DNA from 4 places in the Micromonospora sp. WMMA1996 genome. Region 4 is predicted to be linked to each of the others. Evidence: riboswitches for the same ligand, from Rfam matches in the RefSeq annotation. Region 4 holds a riboswitch; each other region holds the start of a gene.

Region 1 (3,704 bases), on a different contig from region 4:
ACCCGGGCAGCTGCGCCGAGTTCGACGCGGTCAAGGCGGCCTGGAACGCGGTCAGCGTGCCGGCCCAGTCCGGTGACCCGACGTGCGCCGGCGGCACCCCGACGCCCACGCCGACCGCCACGACCACTCCGCCGTCGGGCGGCTGCTCCGGCAACAAGCTGGCCAACCCCGGCTTCGAGTCGGGCACCGTGAACTGGACCGCCTCGTCCGGCGTCATCACCACGGACAGCGGCCAGGCCGCGCACGGCGGCTCGTACAAGGCGTGGCTCGACGGCTACGGCTCGTCGCACACCGACAACCTGAGCCAGTCGGTGACCGTTCCGGCCGGCTGCCGCGCGACGCTGAGCTTCTGGCTGCACATCGACAGCGCGGAGTCGACCACGACCACCGCGTACGACAAGCTCACCGTCAAGGCCGGCAGCACCACGCTGGCGACCTACTCGAACCTGAACAAGGCCACCGGCTACGTGCAGCGGTCCTTCGACGTCTCGTCGCTGGCCGGCACCACGGCGACCATCTCGTTCAGCGGCGTGGAGGACAGCTCCCTGCAGACGTCCTTCGTCGTCGACGACACCGCGGTCACCCTGAGCTGACCGTAGGGCGAGCGGCCGGTCGTCGTCCTCCGGGCGGCCGGCCGCTTCGTCGCGTCGGCAGGTCGGTCAGGCCGGGCGGCCGGCCCGGGACGCGGCGCCCCGGTCGCGCGGGATCCGCGCGGCCACCTCGTGCATCGCCCGGCTGAACAGCTCCGCCTGGTCGGGCAGGCCGCCGAGGCGGGCCGCCAGGGCGTCGGCGTCGGCCCGGGCCGAGTCGCTGACCCGGGCGTCCAGCTCGGCCAGCGCGGCGTTGACGGCGGCGACGACGTGTCCGCAGAGGACCTCCAGCGGCTCGCCGGCCAGGTCCGGGTCGACGGCGACCGAGTCCAGTCGGCCACCCTGGACGGCGACCGCCCGGACGCGGCCGTCGGCCGCGGCGCCCTCGGCCCGGAGCAACTCGCCCGGCTCGCCGTCGGGGTGCACGCCGGCCCGGGACCGCATCGCCGCGAGCGCCTGCTGCGTCCGGCTCAGGAGCTCGTCGAGGCTCGCGGCGGCCGAGAACGGGTCGATGGTCATATCCGCGCTTTCTTCACGTCTTAGCCGAGCATCGTGACCATAGCAACCGGCACCGACCGAGCGCGGTCACCGGCCGGCCCCGCCCGCAAGCGAGCAGGTCGGGCGCCGCGCGCCCGGCGTGTCGCGCGACCGCGAACGCCCGGCCGGAGCCCCGGCCGGGCGTTCGTCGGCTCAGCGCAGGCGCAGTCGCTGACCCGGGAAGATCAGGCCCGGATCGTCGCCGACGACGGCGCGGTTGCGCTCGTGCAGCGCCCGCCACCCCCCGGCGACGTGCGCCGCGACGGCGATGCCGGAGAGTGTGTCGCCGGAGCGCACCCGGTAGGTGCCGGCGCCGCCCCGCCCGGCCGGTCGGTCCACCGTGGACCTCGTCGTGGTGGGCCGGTCGGTGACCTTCCTCGGCGCGGGGCGGTCCGCCTTCCGCGGCGTGGGACGGTCGGCCGCCTTCTTCGGGGACGAGCCGGATCCGCCCTTGCGGCCGCAGACCGGCCAGGCGCCGATGCCCTGCCCGTCCAGGACCCGCTCGGCGACGGCGATCTGCTCCGACCGGCTGGCCAGGTCCGCCCGGGCGGCGTACTTCTTCCCGCCGTGGCCGTTCCAGGTGCCGCGCGAGAACTGGAGCCCGCCGTAGTAGCCGTTGCCGGTGTTGATGTGCCAGTTGCCGCCGGACTCGCACCGCGCGACGGCGTCCCAGTTGACGCCGGAGGCGCTGGCCGGGACGGCCGGAGCGAACAGGACCGCGGCGCCGGCCAGGACCACGCCGACGGCGGTACGACGGGCTGCGTATGCAGTTGCCATGGGGATTCCTCCACGCCGACGAGGTGAGCTGTCGGGTTCGGGCCGAGGAGCCCGGCCGCCGCTGGCGGCTTCACCCCGAGGTGACGTGCACCGAGGAACGTTGGGTCCCCCGCTCCCGCCGAGGTTCGGTTACCGCCGGGCCGGCGGCGGGATTAGGCGTTACCGGCCCGTGGTGTCCGCGACCGCGGACGCCACCGACGCTAGGGACGATTTCGGGCGATCGCCCACTTCTCGGGATGTTCGTCACCCGGGCGGGCGACCGGGCACGCGGCACGCGACGACGTGGTAGCGGGACGTACGGGCCGGATCCGGACGCCCCGCCCGGCCGCTCCGGCCCCGGGCTACCGTGGGCGGGACCGGCAAGATCGCACGAGGAGCGGCACGGATGACCGAGCACGGACACGAGCTGGCCTTCGGCGGCTTCCTCACCCCCACCGCCGGACGGCCGGACCAGGTGGTGGCCCTCGCCTCGCTCTGCGAGCAGGTCGGGCTGGACCTGGTCACCTTCCAGGACCACCCCTACCAGCCGGGTTTCCTGGACACGTGGACGCTGATGTCGTACGTGGCCGCCGCCACCGACCGGATCGGACTGGCCGGCAACGTGCTCAACCTGCCGCTGCGCCAACCGGTGGTGCTCGCCCGCAGCGTGGCCAGCCTGGACCTGCTCACCGGCGGCCGGGTCGAGCTGGGGTTGGGCGCGGGCGCGTTCTGGGACGCGATCGAGGCGGCCGGCGGGCGGCGGCTCTCCCCCGGCGCGGCGGTCGACGCGCTCGACGAGGCGATCCAGGTCATCCGGGAGGTCTGGGGCACCGACCGACGCGGGATGATCCGCGTCGCCGGGGAGCACTACCGGGTGGTCGGCGCGAAGCGCGGACCGGCGCCGGCCCATCCGGTGGGCATCTGGGTGGGCGCGTACAAGCCACGCATGCTGCGCCTGGTCGGTCGCGCCGCGGACGGCTGGCTGCCGTCGCTGGCCTACCTGCCGAAGGGGCCCGACGAGCTGCCTGCGCTCAACGCGCTGGTCGACGAGGGCGCGCGGGCCGCCGGGCGGGACCCCGGCGAGATCCGCCGGATGCTCAACGTGACCGGCAGTTTCACCCGCTCGTCCACGGGGTTCCTGGCCGGGCCGCCGCGGCGGTGGGTGGAGGACCTGGCCGGGCTCACCCTGGAGCACGGCATCACCACCTTCGTCCTGGGCAGCGACGAGCCGCGCGCCATCCAGCTCTTCGCCCAGGAGGTGGCGCCGGCGGTCCGGGAGCTGGTCGCGGCCGAGCGCACCACGCCGGGCAGCGGCGCCCGCGCCGTCGCGCGGGAGCAGGCCGCCGGCGGCGTCCCGACCACCCTCGCGGTCACCCCCACGCCCGACCCGGGGGTACGCCTGAGCGCGCGCCGCCTCTGGGACGAGTCGACCCGTCCGACCGCCCCGCCGGCGCCGGCCGGGCACGTCTACCCGGCCCACGCGCAGGCCGCGGGGCAACATCTGGTGGACGTGCACGACCACCTGCGCCGGGAGCTGGCCCAGGTGCGGGACCTGCTGGAACAGGTGACGCGGGGCGCGGTCTCGCCGGGCGGCGCGCGGGCCGCGCTGAACGAGATGACCCTGCGGCAGAACAACTGGACGCTGGGCGCGTACTGCGCCGCGTACTGCACGGTGGTGACCCAGCACCACGGACTGGAGGACGCCTCGGTCTTCCCGCACCTGCGCCGCGCCGACGCCGGGCTGGCGGCGGTGCTCGACCGGCTGGAGGAGGAGCACGTGGTGATCCACGGCGTGGTGGAGGGTGTCGACCGGGCGCTGGT
Region 2 (3,704 bases), on a different contig from region 4:
CCCACACCGACACCCCCGCCCACGCCGCCGCCAAGCCCGTCGCGGTCGCCACCGTGCAGGGCGAGCAGTCGACCATCACCCTGAACGACGAGCAGACCGCCAACGCCAAGGCGATCATCGCCGCCACGAAGAAGGCCGGCCTGCCCGAGCGGGCCGCGGTCATCTCGATCGCCACCGCCCTGCAGGAGTCGAAGCTGGAAAACCTCGGCCACCTCGGCGACAAGAATGACCACGACTCGCTGGGCCTGTTCCAGCAGCGCCCGTCGAGCGGTTGGGGCACGCCGGAGCAGATCACCGACCCCGAGTACTCCACCCTGGCCTTCCTCAAGGGCCTGAAGCAGGTCGACGGCTGGGAGAAGATGCCCCTGACCGACGCCGCCCAGACCGTCCAGGTCTCCGCGTACCCGGACGCCTACGCGCAGTGGGAGAAGCAGGCCACCGACATCGTGGCCCAGCACTGGACCAAGTAAGACCCACGCGAAAGGCCGGCACCCCCAACAGGGTGCCGGCCTTTCGCGCGTCGTAAAAGGCGTCAGGCGGAGTAGCCGCGCGTCGCCATCCAGTTCGCCAGATCGATGGTGGTGACCCAGTACGAGGGCAGCGACGGGTCGGCCGAGTCGGCGATCCGGACGGTCCGGCCGTCGTTCTTGTAGCCGACCACCGCGATGTAGTGACCGCCCGGGAACGAGTGCCAGCCGCCGTTGGTGTCGGTGGCGTCGCCGGCGACGTTGGCGACGACCGCGCGGCCGTTGCTGACCGCCGTGACCACGTCGGCCTGGAGCCGGTCCATCTGGGCCGGGGTGGCCGCGCCCGGGATCATGCGGGTCCGGTACGGGTTGCCCTTGACCTGCTGGTTGAGCACGCGCGTGGTGTCCTCGGCCGAGTTGGTGCCCATCTCGGTGGTGCCGAGGGCGACGGCGAGCGTGTCCTGGCTCCGCTCGATGCCGTTGGCGCTGAGCGCGTTGCGCACCGCGGCCGGGCCGCAGTAGTAGTAGGTGGTCTGCGCCTGGTAGTCGTAGTCGAGCACCTTGCTCGCCGGCGGCTTCGGCTTGGGCTTCGGCTTGGTGTCCGGGTCGGTGGTGGCCTTGGCCGCCGGCTTCGCCGAGGGCGAGGCGGTGGGTGCGGCGCTGGGTGAGGCGCTCGGCGAGGGGACGGCGATGCGGGCCTCACCGCGGCTGGCGGCCTCGCCGAGGCGGGAGCCGAGTTCGGCGACCGCGACGGTGTTCTCCGACCGGGACGGGGTGTCGTCGGTGGCGGCGAGGGCGACACCGGTGCCGCCGGCCAACACGAGGGCGGCGGCCGAACCGGCGATGATCTGGTACGGGCGCTCGGTGGCGAGACGCCGCAGCTGACGCTTCAGGTGGTGCTTCACGGGTTCCTCCAGGGCGTGAGCGGCACACGCCGGCCCCCGCGCGGAGGACTTCACGCGCGTTCGACGGGGCGGGACGGCCGCTGGACGGGGCACCCGGACAGCCGGGCGCACACGGGGGGTCGGGTGGGCGTCGCCGTCAGGCGAGCGCCGGCACCACCGGGCCGTGGAGGTGGGGGGACGATCGGGGGGTGGTTCGCACGAGGAATGAAACTCCTTCCGTGGCCGCCGACCGGGTTAGCTGACGGATTCGGGCGGGAAGTACGCCCTACCGCGGGCCGTGGCTCGCGGATTCACCCCGGTGTTGCTGTGGGTCCCCGGTTCGTATGCACGATTAGGCGGGTCGGTGCGGCGTCGCCGTCTGCGATCGAAAACCGCACCGGACGCGCCGACACTACCGGTGGGTACGCCTCAAGCCAAGCGCTCCCACCTGCGTAAACGTCGTCCGCGACTACGGATATCGGAACAGCCGGTTACTGACTTCACTCAATGGGGGCAAGGGTTCGAGCCGGCATCGGAAGGCGAAAAGCGGGCATTCGACCGGCCGACGCCCCGCAATTGTCGGGTCCGCTGACCGGTTGTGCGTCGAGCGCCCGTTTCCGGGCCGCACGTGAGCGGGCTCACCGCATTCGGGTAACGATTCGGTGGAGACGCCACTCAGCCGACCCGGGCCGGCCGCCAGCGGGCGCCGCGGACGACGGTGGGCACCGGGACTCGGCTGGCCGACGCGACGCGGGGGGCGGGCGACGGCCGCACCGCGGCGGCCGCCGCGTAGGTCTCGGCGGCCAGCGTCCGCGCCGCGTCGGCGGCGAGCTCCGCGTCCCGCCAGGCCTGTCGCTCCCGCTCGGCGCCCGCCTCCCAGGCCGCCCGTCGGCCGTCGCGGATCGTCCGGGCCAGCACGATCTCCTGCTCAGCCGGATGGCGACGCGGGTCCCACCCGTTGCGGTGGGCCAGCACGTCCGCGAGCTGCCGGGCGGTCAGGTCGCCCCGCCAGTGCGCCGCCATGGCGGCGTGGTGCAGCCAGCGCTCCCGCGCCGCGTACTCGGACGGGGTGTGTGGCGTGCGCGGCGCGGGCAGCGCGGCGGCGCCGGCCAGGCGGCGGGCGGCCGCCTCCGCCTCGTCGAAGGCCGCCCAGGCCCGCTCCGCCTCGTCCTGGACGACCAGCCACCGCTCGCGTCGCCGGCGGGCGGTCTGGGCGGCTCCGGCGGCGGCCACCGCCACCTCGTCGGCGTAGCGGGCGAGGTCCGCCCGGTGCAGCGCCTCCGCGTCGACCGGATCGGGTTCGAGGTCCGCCGCGCCGTCGCGGTCGGGGCGGGCGACGAGCACGGCGAGCAGGCCGAAGGCGGACACGAGCAGGGCCGACCAGATCGCGGCGGCCTCGGGGACGGCGGTGAGGAAGTGGTAGAGAACGGTCTGCGACATGGTCGGCACCTCACGGAGAAGACGTGGCGGGAAGGTCGCACGCCGGTCGGGGCGGGGCGCGGCCGCGGAACGGGCGCCGCCGGGCCGCCGAGGCGGGTGCGGGGTGAGGTTCGGTGGGTGCGGGGACGGGCCGGGGACCGCCCGTGCGGTCAGCGGGCGGGCGGGGCCCGGGGGCCGACCGGCGCCGGGTGCCGACCGGCCGGGACCGGCTCCCGGTGGCCGGGCCGCGCGACCGCGTCCCGGGGCGCGGGCTCCGGGACGCCGGTGGAGGGGGCCGGCCGCTCGGCGACGTCGACACGGCCCGGCCGCGCGGCGACCGGCGTGTCAGTCGGGGTACGCGACGTCAGGCCGACGGCCGGGCCGGCCGGTGTCGGGGCGGCCGTGGCGACCCCGGCGGGCAGTGTCGTAGCGCCGAGCGAGCAGGCGACGACCACGGCCAGGCTGGCCAACATGCGTGCCGCCCAGCGCGCCACCCACCACACGGGACAGGTAAGCGCGATCGGAAGCACGGGTACAAATTACCGCCGATCCCACCGCCGCGCACTCTCGGTCGGCGTGTCGTGACACCACCGACCAGGGTGGACGCGCCTCAGTCGGGGCCACGCCGCCCGGCGTACTCGATCGGGGTGGGGGTGCCGGCGTCGGCGGGTGACCTCGGCGCCGGCACGGACCGCGCCGGCGCGGCGGCGGCCGGCGTGGGGCGGGGCCGGCGCGGGCCGAGACGCCGCATCATCGGCACCTCCACCCAGCGGTGCAGGGCGGCGGCGAGCGCCAGGTTGAGCAGCAGGAAGCCGAGCACCGCGAGCGGGCCCCGCCACCCGGGCAGCCCGGTGCCCCAGTCGCCGGTGAGCCGCAGCACGGTCACCATGACCAGCACGTGGACCAGGTAGAAGGCGAAGGAGACCTCGCCCAG
Region 3 (3,704 bases), on a different contig from region 4:
GTCCCGTTCTCGGACGGGGCCGGCACCTGTCGTGTCGGCAGGCGGCTCAGGCAGCCGGGCGGCGGGTGTCGAAGCCGTGCCGGCCGCGCCGGCCGTCCGCGGCGAGCGGGTCACGGCGTGCCGGCGTGGCGCCCCGCGGGTCGAGCCAGACCCGCATCTGCGGCCGGCCGGCACCCGGCTGGGCCACCGGGTCGCGCCGGGTCAGCATCGCCACGTCGACGGTGAACTCGAACAGCCGCCAGTCACCCTGCGGCGCCGCCCGGGCGACCCGGGCCAGTCGGGCAACCGTGGCCGGATCGGTCACCGGACGGGCCCGGCCCGCCACGTAGGCCTCGTCGTCGCTCTCCTCCGGCGGGAAGGAGTGCAGCGCGTAGCGGCCGTCGCGTTCGAGGTCGCGGCGCTTCGGGGAGTCGATGACGAAGCACCAGAGCCCGTCGGCGGTGATCACCGGGGAGACCGGGTGCACCCGCGGGCCGCCGTCGGCGCGGACCGTGGCGAGGTAGCCGAAGCCCGGCCCGTACTGCTGCATCAGGAGGCGGATCTCGTCGGCGAGGCGGGGCTCGTCGGCGGCGAATTCGGACCAGGAAGCCATGCGGACATTCTATCGAACACGTGTACGAAGAAGTAGTGCGACACGCAGGTCACCCGTACCGGTCGCTATGGTGTTCCGATGCTGCTCTCCGACCGCGACCTGGTCTCCGAGATCAAGTCGGGCACGCTCGCGCTGGAGCCCTTCGAGCCCACGCTGGTGCAGCCGTCCAGCATCGACGTACGCCTGGACCGGTTGTTCCGGGTCTTCAACAACCATCTCTACACCCACATCGACCCGTCGGTGCAGCAGGACGACCTGACGTCGATGGTGGAGGTGCCGGAGGGCCAGCCCTTCGTGCTGCACCCGGGCGAGTTCGTGCTCGCCTCCACGCTGGAGGTGATCTCGCTGGGCGACCAGCTCGCCGGGCGACTGGAGGGCAAGTCCAGCCTGGGCCGGCTCGGCCTGCTGACCCACTCCACCGCCGGCTTCATCGACCCGGGCTTCTCCGGCCACGTCACGCTGGAGCTGTCCAACGTGGCGAACCTGCCGATCACGCTCTGGCCGGGAATGAAGATCGGTCAGCTCTGCATCTTCCGGCTCTCCTCGCCGGCCGAGCACCCGTACGGCTCGGCCGTCTACGGATCGCGCTACCAGGGCCAGCGCGGCCCGACGCCGAGCCGGTCCTGGCAGAGCTGGCGCACCTGGCCCACCCGCTGACGCCGAGCGCCGCTTGTTAAGAGGGGCCCCCTCCTATGCAGAATGCGTTAAGAGGGGGCCCTTCCTTACACCTCAGGCGGGGCGGCCGTAGCTGTTGATGTCGCCGTCGTCGACGCGCTTCATGGTGATCGGCTTGCCGGACTGGGAGGCGTGCACCACCCAGCCGTCGCCCACGTACATCCCCACGTGGTGCAGGTCGCCGTAGTAGAAGACCAGGTCACCGGCGCGCAGCTCGGACCGGCTGACCCGCTTCGTCACGTCGTGCTGCTGCCGGGCGTTGTGCGGCAGCGAGACCCCGGCCTTGGCCCAGGCGGCCATGGTCAGGCCGGAGCAGTCGAAGTGGTCCGGGCCGGCGGCCCCCCAGACGTAGATCTTGCCGATCTGGGCGCAGGCGAACTTGACCGCGACCCCGGCCGCGCCGCCGGGGTAACCGGACGGGCAGGGGGCCGGGCGCAGCGGGCCGCCACCACCGTTGCCGTAGACCTTCAGCCGCAGCTTCTGCAGCCGGGCGATCTCGCCGTCGATCTGCTTCTTCTTCGTCGCGAGCTGCGCCTCGGTGCGGCTCAGGTCGGCGACCATCTGGTCCAGCGGCCGCTTCTTGGCGGCCAGCTCGTCGCGCAATTCGGCGACGGCACGCACCTGCTCCTGCTGGTGGTGTGCGAAGCGGTCGAGCAGCTCCAGGCCGCTGACCAGGTCGCCCGGCGAGCGGCTGCCCAGCAGGGCGTTGACGGTGGAGAGGTTGTCGCCCTTGTACGCGTCGGCGGCGAGCCCGCCGACCTGGCCCAACGCCGCGTCCACCCGGGCCTGCAGCGGGGCGATCTGCCGGCCGAGCGCGTCGGCCTGCTTGCGCCGCACCGCGAGCTGCTCGCGTACGGCGTTGACCTGCTCGATGACCGGTTCGAGCTTGTTCCAGTCGCGGTCGATCTGGGCCTCGATCTCGGCGACCGAGGGTTCGGCGTGGGCCGCCGTGGCGCCGCCGGTCAGAACGACGGCGGTGCCGACCAGGGCGGCGAGGGCGGTGGTGAAGCGGGACCAGCGGGAACGCGGCGCGACGAGGGACCGGTCGACCGACCGGTTCGACGACGGCCGCGGGGCATGGAGTGCCACCGGGCGTCCGTACTCCTTCTTCCTGACCGCCTACCGGGTTAGCTGACGGATTCGGACGGGAAGGGAGCCGCCCTACCGCAGCTCCGCTGCGGATTCACCCCAGGTACCTGGTTCCCCGGCTCGCCCGTGGGCGACTCGGCGGTGCCGGACCGTCACCGACCGGGTTGGACGGTGAGACTGGCGGCCGACGATTCACCAGAGTAGGAGCCGTCGTTATCGATCCGCAACTCGGGACGCCGTGACACTCCGTACCGACACCTGGGTGAAGTTTTCTTTCATTAAGGATTACCTGCTGGAAAGGTATTGACCCTCGCGGGTGTGCGGAGTGAGGGTGGGGACGCAGTGACCCCCATCCCTGTCCAGGAGGTTCGATGCACCTCTCCACCCCACCGTCGGGCGGACGGATACTGCTGGCCGCCGCCGTGGCGACCGCCACCGCGCTGGCCGTCACCGGCCCGGTGACCGCCGCGCCGGAGACGGCCGGACCCGCCACCGACCGGCAACGGCAGTACGCCGCCGCGGCCACCGAGTACGGCGTGCCGCAGAACGTGCTGCTCGGCGTCTCCTATCTCGAGTCCCGCTGGGACACCCACCCCGGCCAACCCAGCACCAGCGGCGGCTACGGCCCGATGCACCTGACCGACGCGGCACACGTCCTCGCCACCCCGGGCAGCGCCCACGTCGACGAGGACGAGGACCCGCGCGGCGACGACTCCCGCCCGCTCACCCTCGACCCGGCCACCGCCGCCGCGCCGGCACGGGAGACCCCGCTGCCCCGCGCCTCGCTGCAGACGATCGACACCGCCGCGACGCTCACCGGGCTCGACGCGCAGACGCTGCGCACCGACCCGGCGGCGAACATCCGCGGTGGCGCGGCGCTGCTCGCGTCGTACCAGAAGGCACTGGGCGGGCCGGTCGGCGCCGGCACCGACGCGGCGGCCTGGTACGGCGCGGTGGCCCGCTACTCCGGCGCGGACACCGCCGACGCGGCGGCGGCCTTCGCCGACGAGGTCTACGACCAGCTCGGCCAGGGCGCGACCCGGACCACCGACGACGGGCAGCGGGTCACGCTGGCCGCCACCGCCGCCCGGCCGGACCGGTCCCGGCTGGCCCGGCTCGGCCTGCGCCACGCCCAGCGGCCGGACGGCCTGGAGTGCCCGGTCCGGCTGGCCTGTGAGTGGATCCCCGCCCCGTACGAGCAGCTCAGCGCCGACCCGGGCGACTACGGCAACCACGACCTGGGCAACCGGCCGAAGCAGCAGAAGATCGAATACATCGTCATCCACGACACCGAGGGCTACTTCGGCCCCAGCGTCGACCTGGTGAAGCGGGCCGACTACCTGGGCTG
Region 4 (3,704 bases):
GTGCGGCGGGCGAAGCCGAAGCGGGACCCGTACCAGCTGGCCGGCGGCGTGCGCGAGCTGAGCACGTACGCCGACCGGCAGCGCGCCGCCCGGGCGGCGGCCCGGGAGCGTCCGGCGGACTACCGCGACTACGCCCACGTGGTGGTGGACGAGTCGCAGGACGTCTCGCCGATGCAGTGGCGGATGATCGGGCGCCGGGGCCGGCTGGCGTCCTGGACGGTGGTCGGCGACCCGGCGCAGACCGCCTGGACCGGCGACCCGCAGGAGCTGGACCGGGCCCGCGACCAGGCGCTGGGGCGTCGCCGCCGGCACCGCTACGAGCTGACCACCAACTACCGCAACTCGGCGGAGATCTTCGCGGTGGCGGCGGCGGAGATCCGCCGGCTGTATCCGGACCTGACGCTGCCCGACGCGGTGCGTTCCACCGGCGTGTCGCCGGTCGAACGCACGGTGCCCGCCGCCGAGCTGCCGGCGAGCACGGTCGAGGCGGCCCGGATCCTGCTGGGCGAGGTGGAGGGCACCGTCGGCGTGATCACACCGGTGCCGCGCCGGGACGAGGTGGCCGGCTGGCTGGACGGCCTCGGCGCCGGCCGGCTCCAGGTGGTGACCAGCCTGCAGGCCAAGGGCATGGAGTACGACGGCGTGGTGCTGGTCGCGCCGAGCGAGATCCGGGCCGACCCCGGCTCGGGGGTGCGCACGCTCTACGTCGCGTTGTCCCGGGCCACCCAACGCCTCACCACGCTCGACCCGACCGGGTGATCCACCCTCACTTGCACACATAGCGATGTGAACATACATTGGGCCTGGCCAGGGTGCGGGAGGGAAGGGTGTGTGCGTGGGCGCAGGTCATGACCACAGCGGTGCGGTGACCAACGCGGCGCACCGCCACCGGGGCCGGCTCTGGGCGGCGTTCGCGCTGCTCACCGCCCTCATGCTGGTCGAGGCGGTGGCCGCCTTCGCGACCGGTTCGCTCGCGCTGCTCTCCGACGCCGGGCACATGTTCACCGACGTGCTCGGCATCGGCATGGCGCTGGCCGCGATCACCGCCACCCGGCGCGCCACCACCGATCCGCAGCGCACATTCGGCCTCTACCGGCTGGAGGTCCTCGCGGCGCTGGCGAACGCGGTGCTGCTCGGCGCGGTCGCGGTCTACGTCCTGGTCGAGGCGGTACGCCGGTTCGGTGACCCGCCGCAGGTGCTGGCCGGCCCGATGCTCGTGGTGGCGGTGCTCGGCCTGCTCGCCAACGTCGGCGCCTTCGCGCTGCTGCGCTCCGGGGCGCAGGAGAGCATCAACCTGCGCGGCGCGTACCTGGAGGTGCTCGGCGACCTGCTCGGCTCGCTCGGGGTGATCGGCGCCGCGCTGGTCATCGCGGTCACCGACTGGTGGTGGGCCGACCCGTTGGTGGCCGTGGCGATCGGTCTGTTCATCCTGCCCCGCACCTGGCGGCTCGGCCGGGCGGCGGTGCGCATCCTGGTGCAGGCCGCGCCGGAACACCTCCAGGTGACCGCGGTGCACGACCGGCTGGCCGCCGTGCCGGGCGTGGCGGAGGTGCACGACCTGCACGTGTGGACGCTGACCTCGGGCATGGAGGTGGCCTCGGCGCACCTGACCACCGCTCCCGGCGCCGAGGTCGCCACCGTGCTGGCCGCCGCCCGGGCCGCCCTGCACGAGGACTTCTCGATCGATCACGCCACGTTGCAGATCGAACCCGGAGCGTCGGCCGGAGCGTGCGGCCCGACCGAGTGGTAATTAGGGCAAACTTAAATCTAGGCCGCTATTGTGGCGTAATGCCGGCTTTGCCGGGTTCACCGGCTCCGGGCGACGGAGCCGGCCCCGGGCAACGCCGGTAGGCTCGGTCGCGGCCACACCGCGGGCGCCACCCCGGCGCCGGTGGAGCGGCCGTCGCCTAATCGCCCGCAGGGCGAGCCGGGGAACCACGTACGTGGGGTGCATCCGCGTCAGCGGTAGGGATCTTCCGTCCCGAACCCGTCAGCTAACCCGGTCGGCGGTTGACGGAAGGACATGTGAATGCCCCCAGTGGCACCTGTACGACGGACGGCCGCCCGGATGGCGGCCCTGCTCGTCGCGATGCTGGCCCTCGGCGTCGTGACCGCGCCGGCCTCCCCCGCCTCGGCGGCGTGGTCGGCCTCCCCCACCGGCCTGCGCGCCGCCGCCCCCGGCGGTGACGACGAGGGCGGCACCCCGGAACTGCGCGCCCAGCTCGACGCGGCCAGCAAGGGCTGGCTGGAGGCCAAGGCCGCGCTGAGCCGGTCGGTGGCCCGGCAGAAGCAGCTCACCGAGCGACTCGACGCGGTCGGCGCCGAGCTGGCCGTACGCGACGCCAAGGTCGGCGAGATCGCCGAGGTGGCGTACCGCACCGGCCGGATGGGCACCGCCGCGGCCCTGCTCGGCAGCAGCAGCCCGGAGGGCTTCATGGACCGGGCGGCCGCGCTGGAGCAGGTCGCCGCGCACGAGGACCGGACGCTGCGCGACCTGATCACCACCCGGGACGAGGCGACCCGGACCCGCGCCGCGCTCGACGGCGAGATCCGGGAGCAGCGCAAGCAGGTCACGGTGATGGCCAAGCGCAAGCAGCAGGCCGAGCGGGCGCTGGAGGTGGCGAACGACCGGCCGTCCGCCGGCAGCGGCGGCGTCCGGGGCACCTCGACGGCGAACGCGACGCCGGCCAAGCGCAACTCCGACGGCTCCTGGCCGGCGGAGTCGTGCAGCGTCAACGACCCGACGCCGGCCGACGGCTGCATCACCCCGCGCACCCTGCACGCGCTCAACCAGGCCAAGGCGGCCGGCTTCACCCGGTACGTCTCCTGCCACCGGCCCAGCGGCTCCGGCGAGCACCCGAAGGGACGCGCCTGCGACTTCGCCGCCCAGAAGGACGGCTTCGGCGGGGTGGCCAGCGGCGGCGACCGGACGTACGGCAACAACCTGGCCGCGTACTTCGTGCGCAACGCCGACCCGCTCGCCGTGCTCTACGTGATCTGGTTCAAGCAGATCTGGCTGCCCAGCAGCGGCTGGAAGTCGTACAGCGGCGGCAACGGCGACCCGTCCAGCGACCACACCAACCACGTGCACCTGTCGGTCTACTGAGCACTACGCTCCCCGACGTACTCCGGGAGTCGTCGCGCGGCCCACGACGTGGGCCGCGCGGCGGCCGACGATCGGTGGCATGAGACGACTCTCCCCCGCCGGACGCAAGGCGCTGCTCACCGCGCACCTGGTCACCTCGCTCGGCTGGCTCGGCACCGACCTGGGGCTGCTCGCGCTGGGCGTGGCCGGGCTGCGCGGCGCCGACCCGGAGGTCGTCTACCCCGCGGCGGCGTTGCTGGTCACCTGGCTGTTCGCGCCGCTGAGCGTCGCGGTCTGGCTGATCGGGGTGGCCAGCGCGCTGCTCACCCCGTGGGGGCTGCTGCGGTGGCGGTGGGTGCTGGTGAAGTTCGCGCTCACCACCGTGATGCTCGGGCTGGTGCTGCTCCTGCTGACGCCCCGGGTCCGGCACCTCGGCGCGCTGGCCGGCGCGGCCGACGCGCACCTGCGGATCGACCTGGTGGTGCCGCCCGCCGTCTCCACCACACTGCTGCTCGTGGCCACCGTGCTGTCCACCTGGAAGCCGTGGGGGCGGCTGCGCCCGCCCGCCCGCCGGTCGGTCCCGGCGGGGCGGGCCGGCTGAGTCAGGCCGGCCGGCCCT

The links. Region 4 has a riboswitch for cyclic di-AMP ahead of COO58_RS20705 (hypothetical protein). Riboswitches for the same ligand answer to the same signal wherever they lie in the genome.
Region 1: linked by a shared signal. The riboswitch ahead of COO58_RS09800 (transglycosylase family protein) and the one ahead of COO58_RS20705 (hypothetical protein) in region 4 are both predicted to bind cyclic di-AMP.
Region 2: linked by a shared signal. The riboswitch ahead of COO58_RS15740 (C39 family peptidase) and the one ahead of COO58_RS20705 (hypothetical protein) in region 4 are both predicted to bind cyclic di-AMP.
Region 3: linked by a shared signal. The riboswitch ahead of COO58_RS06640 (NlpC/P60 family protein) and the one ahead of COO58_RS20705 (hypothetical protein) in region 4 are both predicted to bind cyclic di-AMP.

Annotation. Positions count from the first base shown of each region.
Region 1 is NZ_PDHU01000001.1:2,040,823-2,044,526, reverse strand. It holds gene COO58_RS09810 (M4 family metallopeptidase) at 1-593, shown strand, start outside; gene COO58_RS09805 (YbaB/EbfC family nucleoid-associated protein) at 660-1,109, opposite strand; gene COO58_RS09800 (transglycosylase family protein) at 1,281-1,904, opposite strand; cyclic di-AMP (ydaO/yuaA leader) riboswitch at 1,908-2,073, opposite strand; gene COO58_RS09795 (LLM class flavin-dependent oxidoreductase) at 2,290-3,704, shown strand, end outside.
Region 2 is NZ_PDHU01000001.1:3,449,637-3,453,340, forward strand. It holds gene COO58_RS15735 (hypothetical protein) at 1-470, shown strand, start outside; gene COO58_RS15740 (C39 family peptidase) at 533-1,372, opposite strand; cyclic di-AMP (ydaO/yuaA leader) riboswitch at 1,581-1,720, opposite strand; gene COO58_RS15745 (hypothetical protein) at 2,027-2,791, opposite strand; gene COO58_RS15750 (hypothetical protein) at 2,941-3,243, opposite strand; gene COO58_RS15755 (acyltransferase) at 3,381-3,704, opposite strand, start outside.
Region 3 is NZ_PDHU01000001.1:1,348,091-1,351,794, forward strand. It holds gene COO58_RS06630 (pyridoxamine 5'-phosphate oxidase family protein) at 47-592, opposite strand; gene dcd (dCTP deaminase) at 671-1,249, shown strand; gene COO58_RS06640 (NlpC/P60 family protein) at 1,322-2,356, opposite strand; cyclic di-AMP (ydaO/yuaA leader) riboswitch at 2,370-2,507, opposite strand; gene COO58_RS06645 (N-acetylmuramoyl-L-alanine amidase) at 2,728-3,704, shown strand, end outside.
Region 4 is NZ_PDHU01000003.1:236,693-240,396, forward strand. It holds gene COO58_RS20695 (AAA family ATPase) at 1-759, shown strand, start outside; gene COO58_RS20700 (cation diffusion facilitator family transporter) at 836-1,750, shown strand; cyclic di-AMP (ydaO/yuaA leader) riboswitch at 1,895-2,025, shown strand; gene COO58_RS20705 (hypothetical protein) at 2,030-3,106, shown strand; gene COO58_RS20710 (DUF2269 domain-containing protein) at 3,186-3,686, shown strand; gene COO58_RS20715 (SRPBCC family protein) at 3,688-3,704, opposite strand, start outside.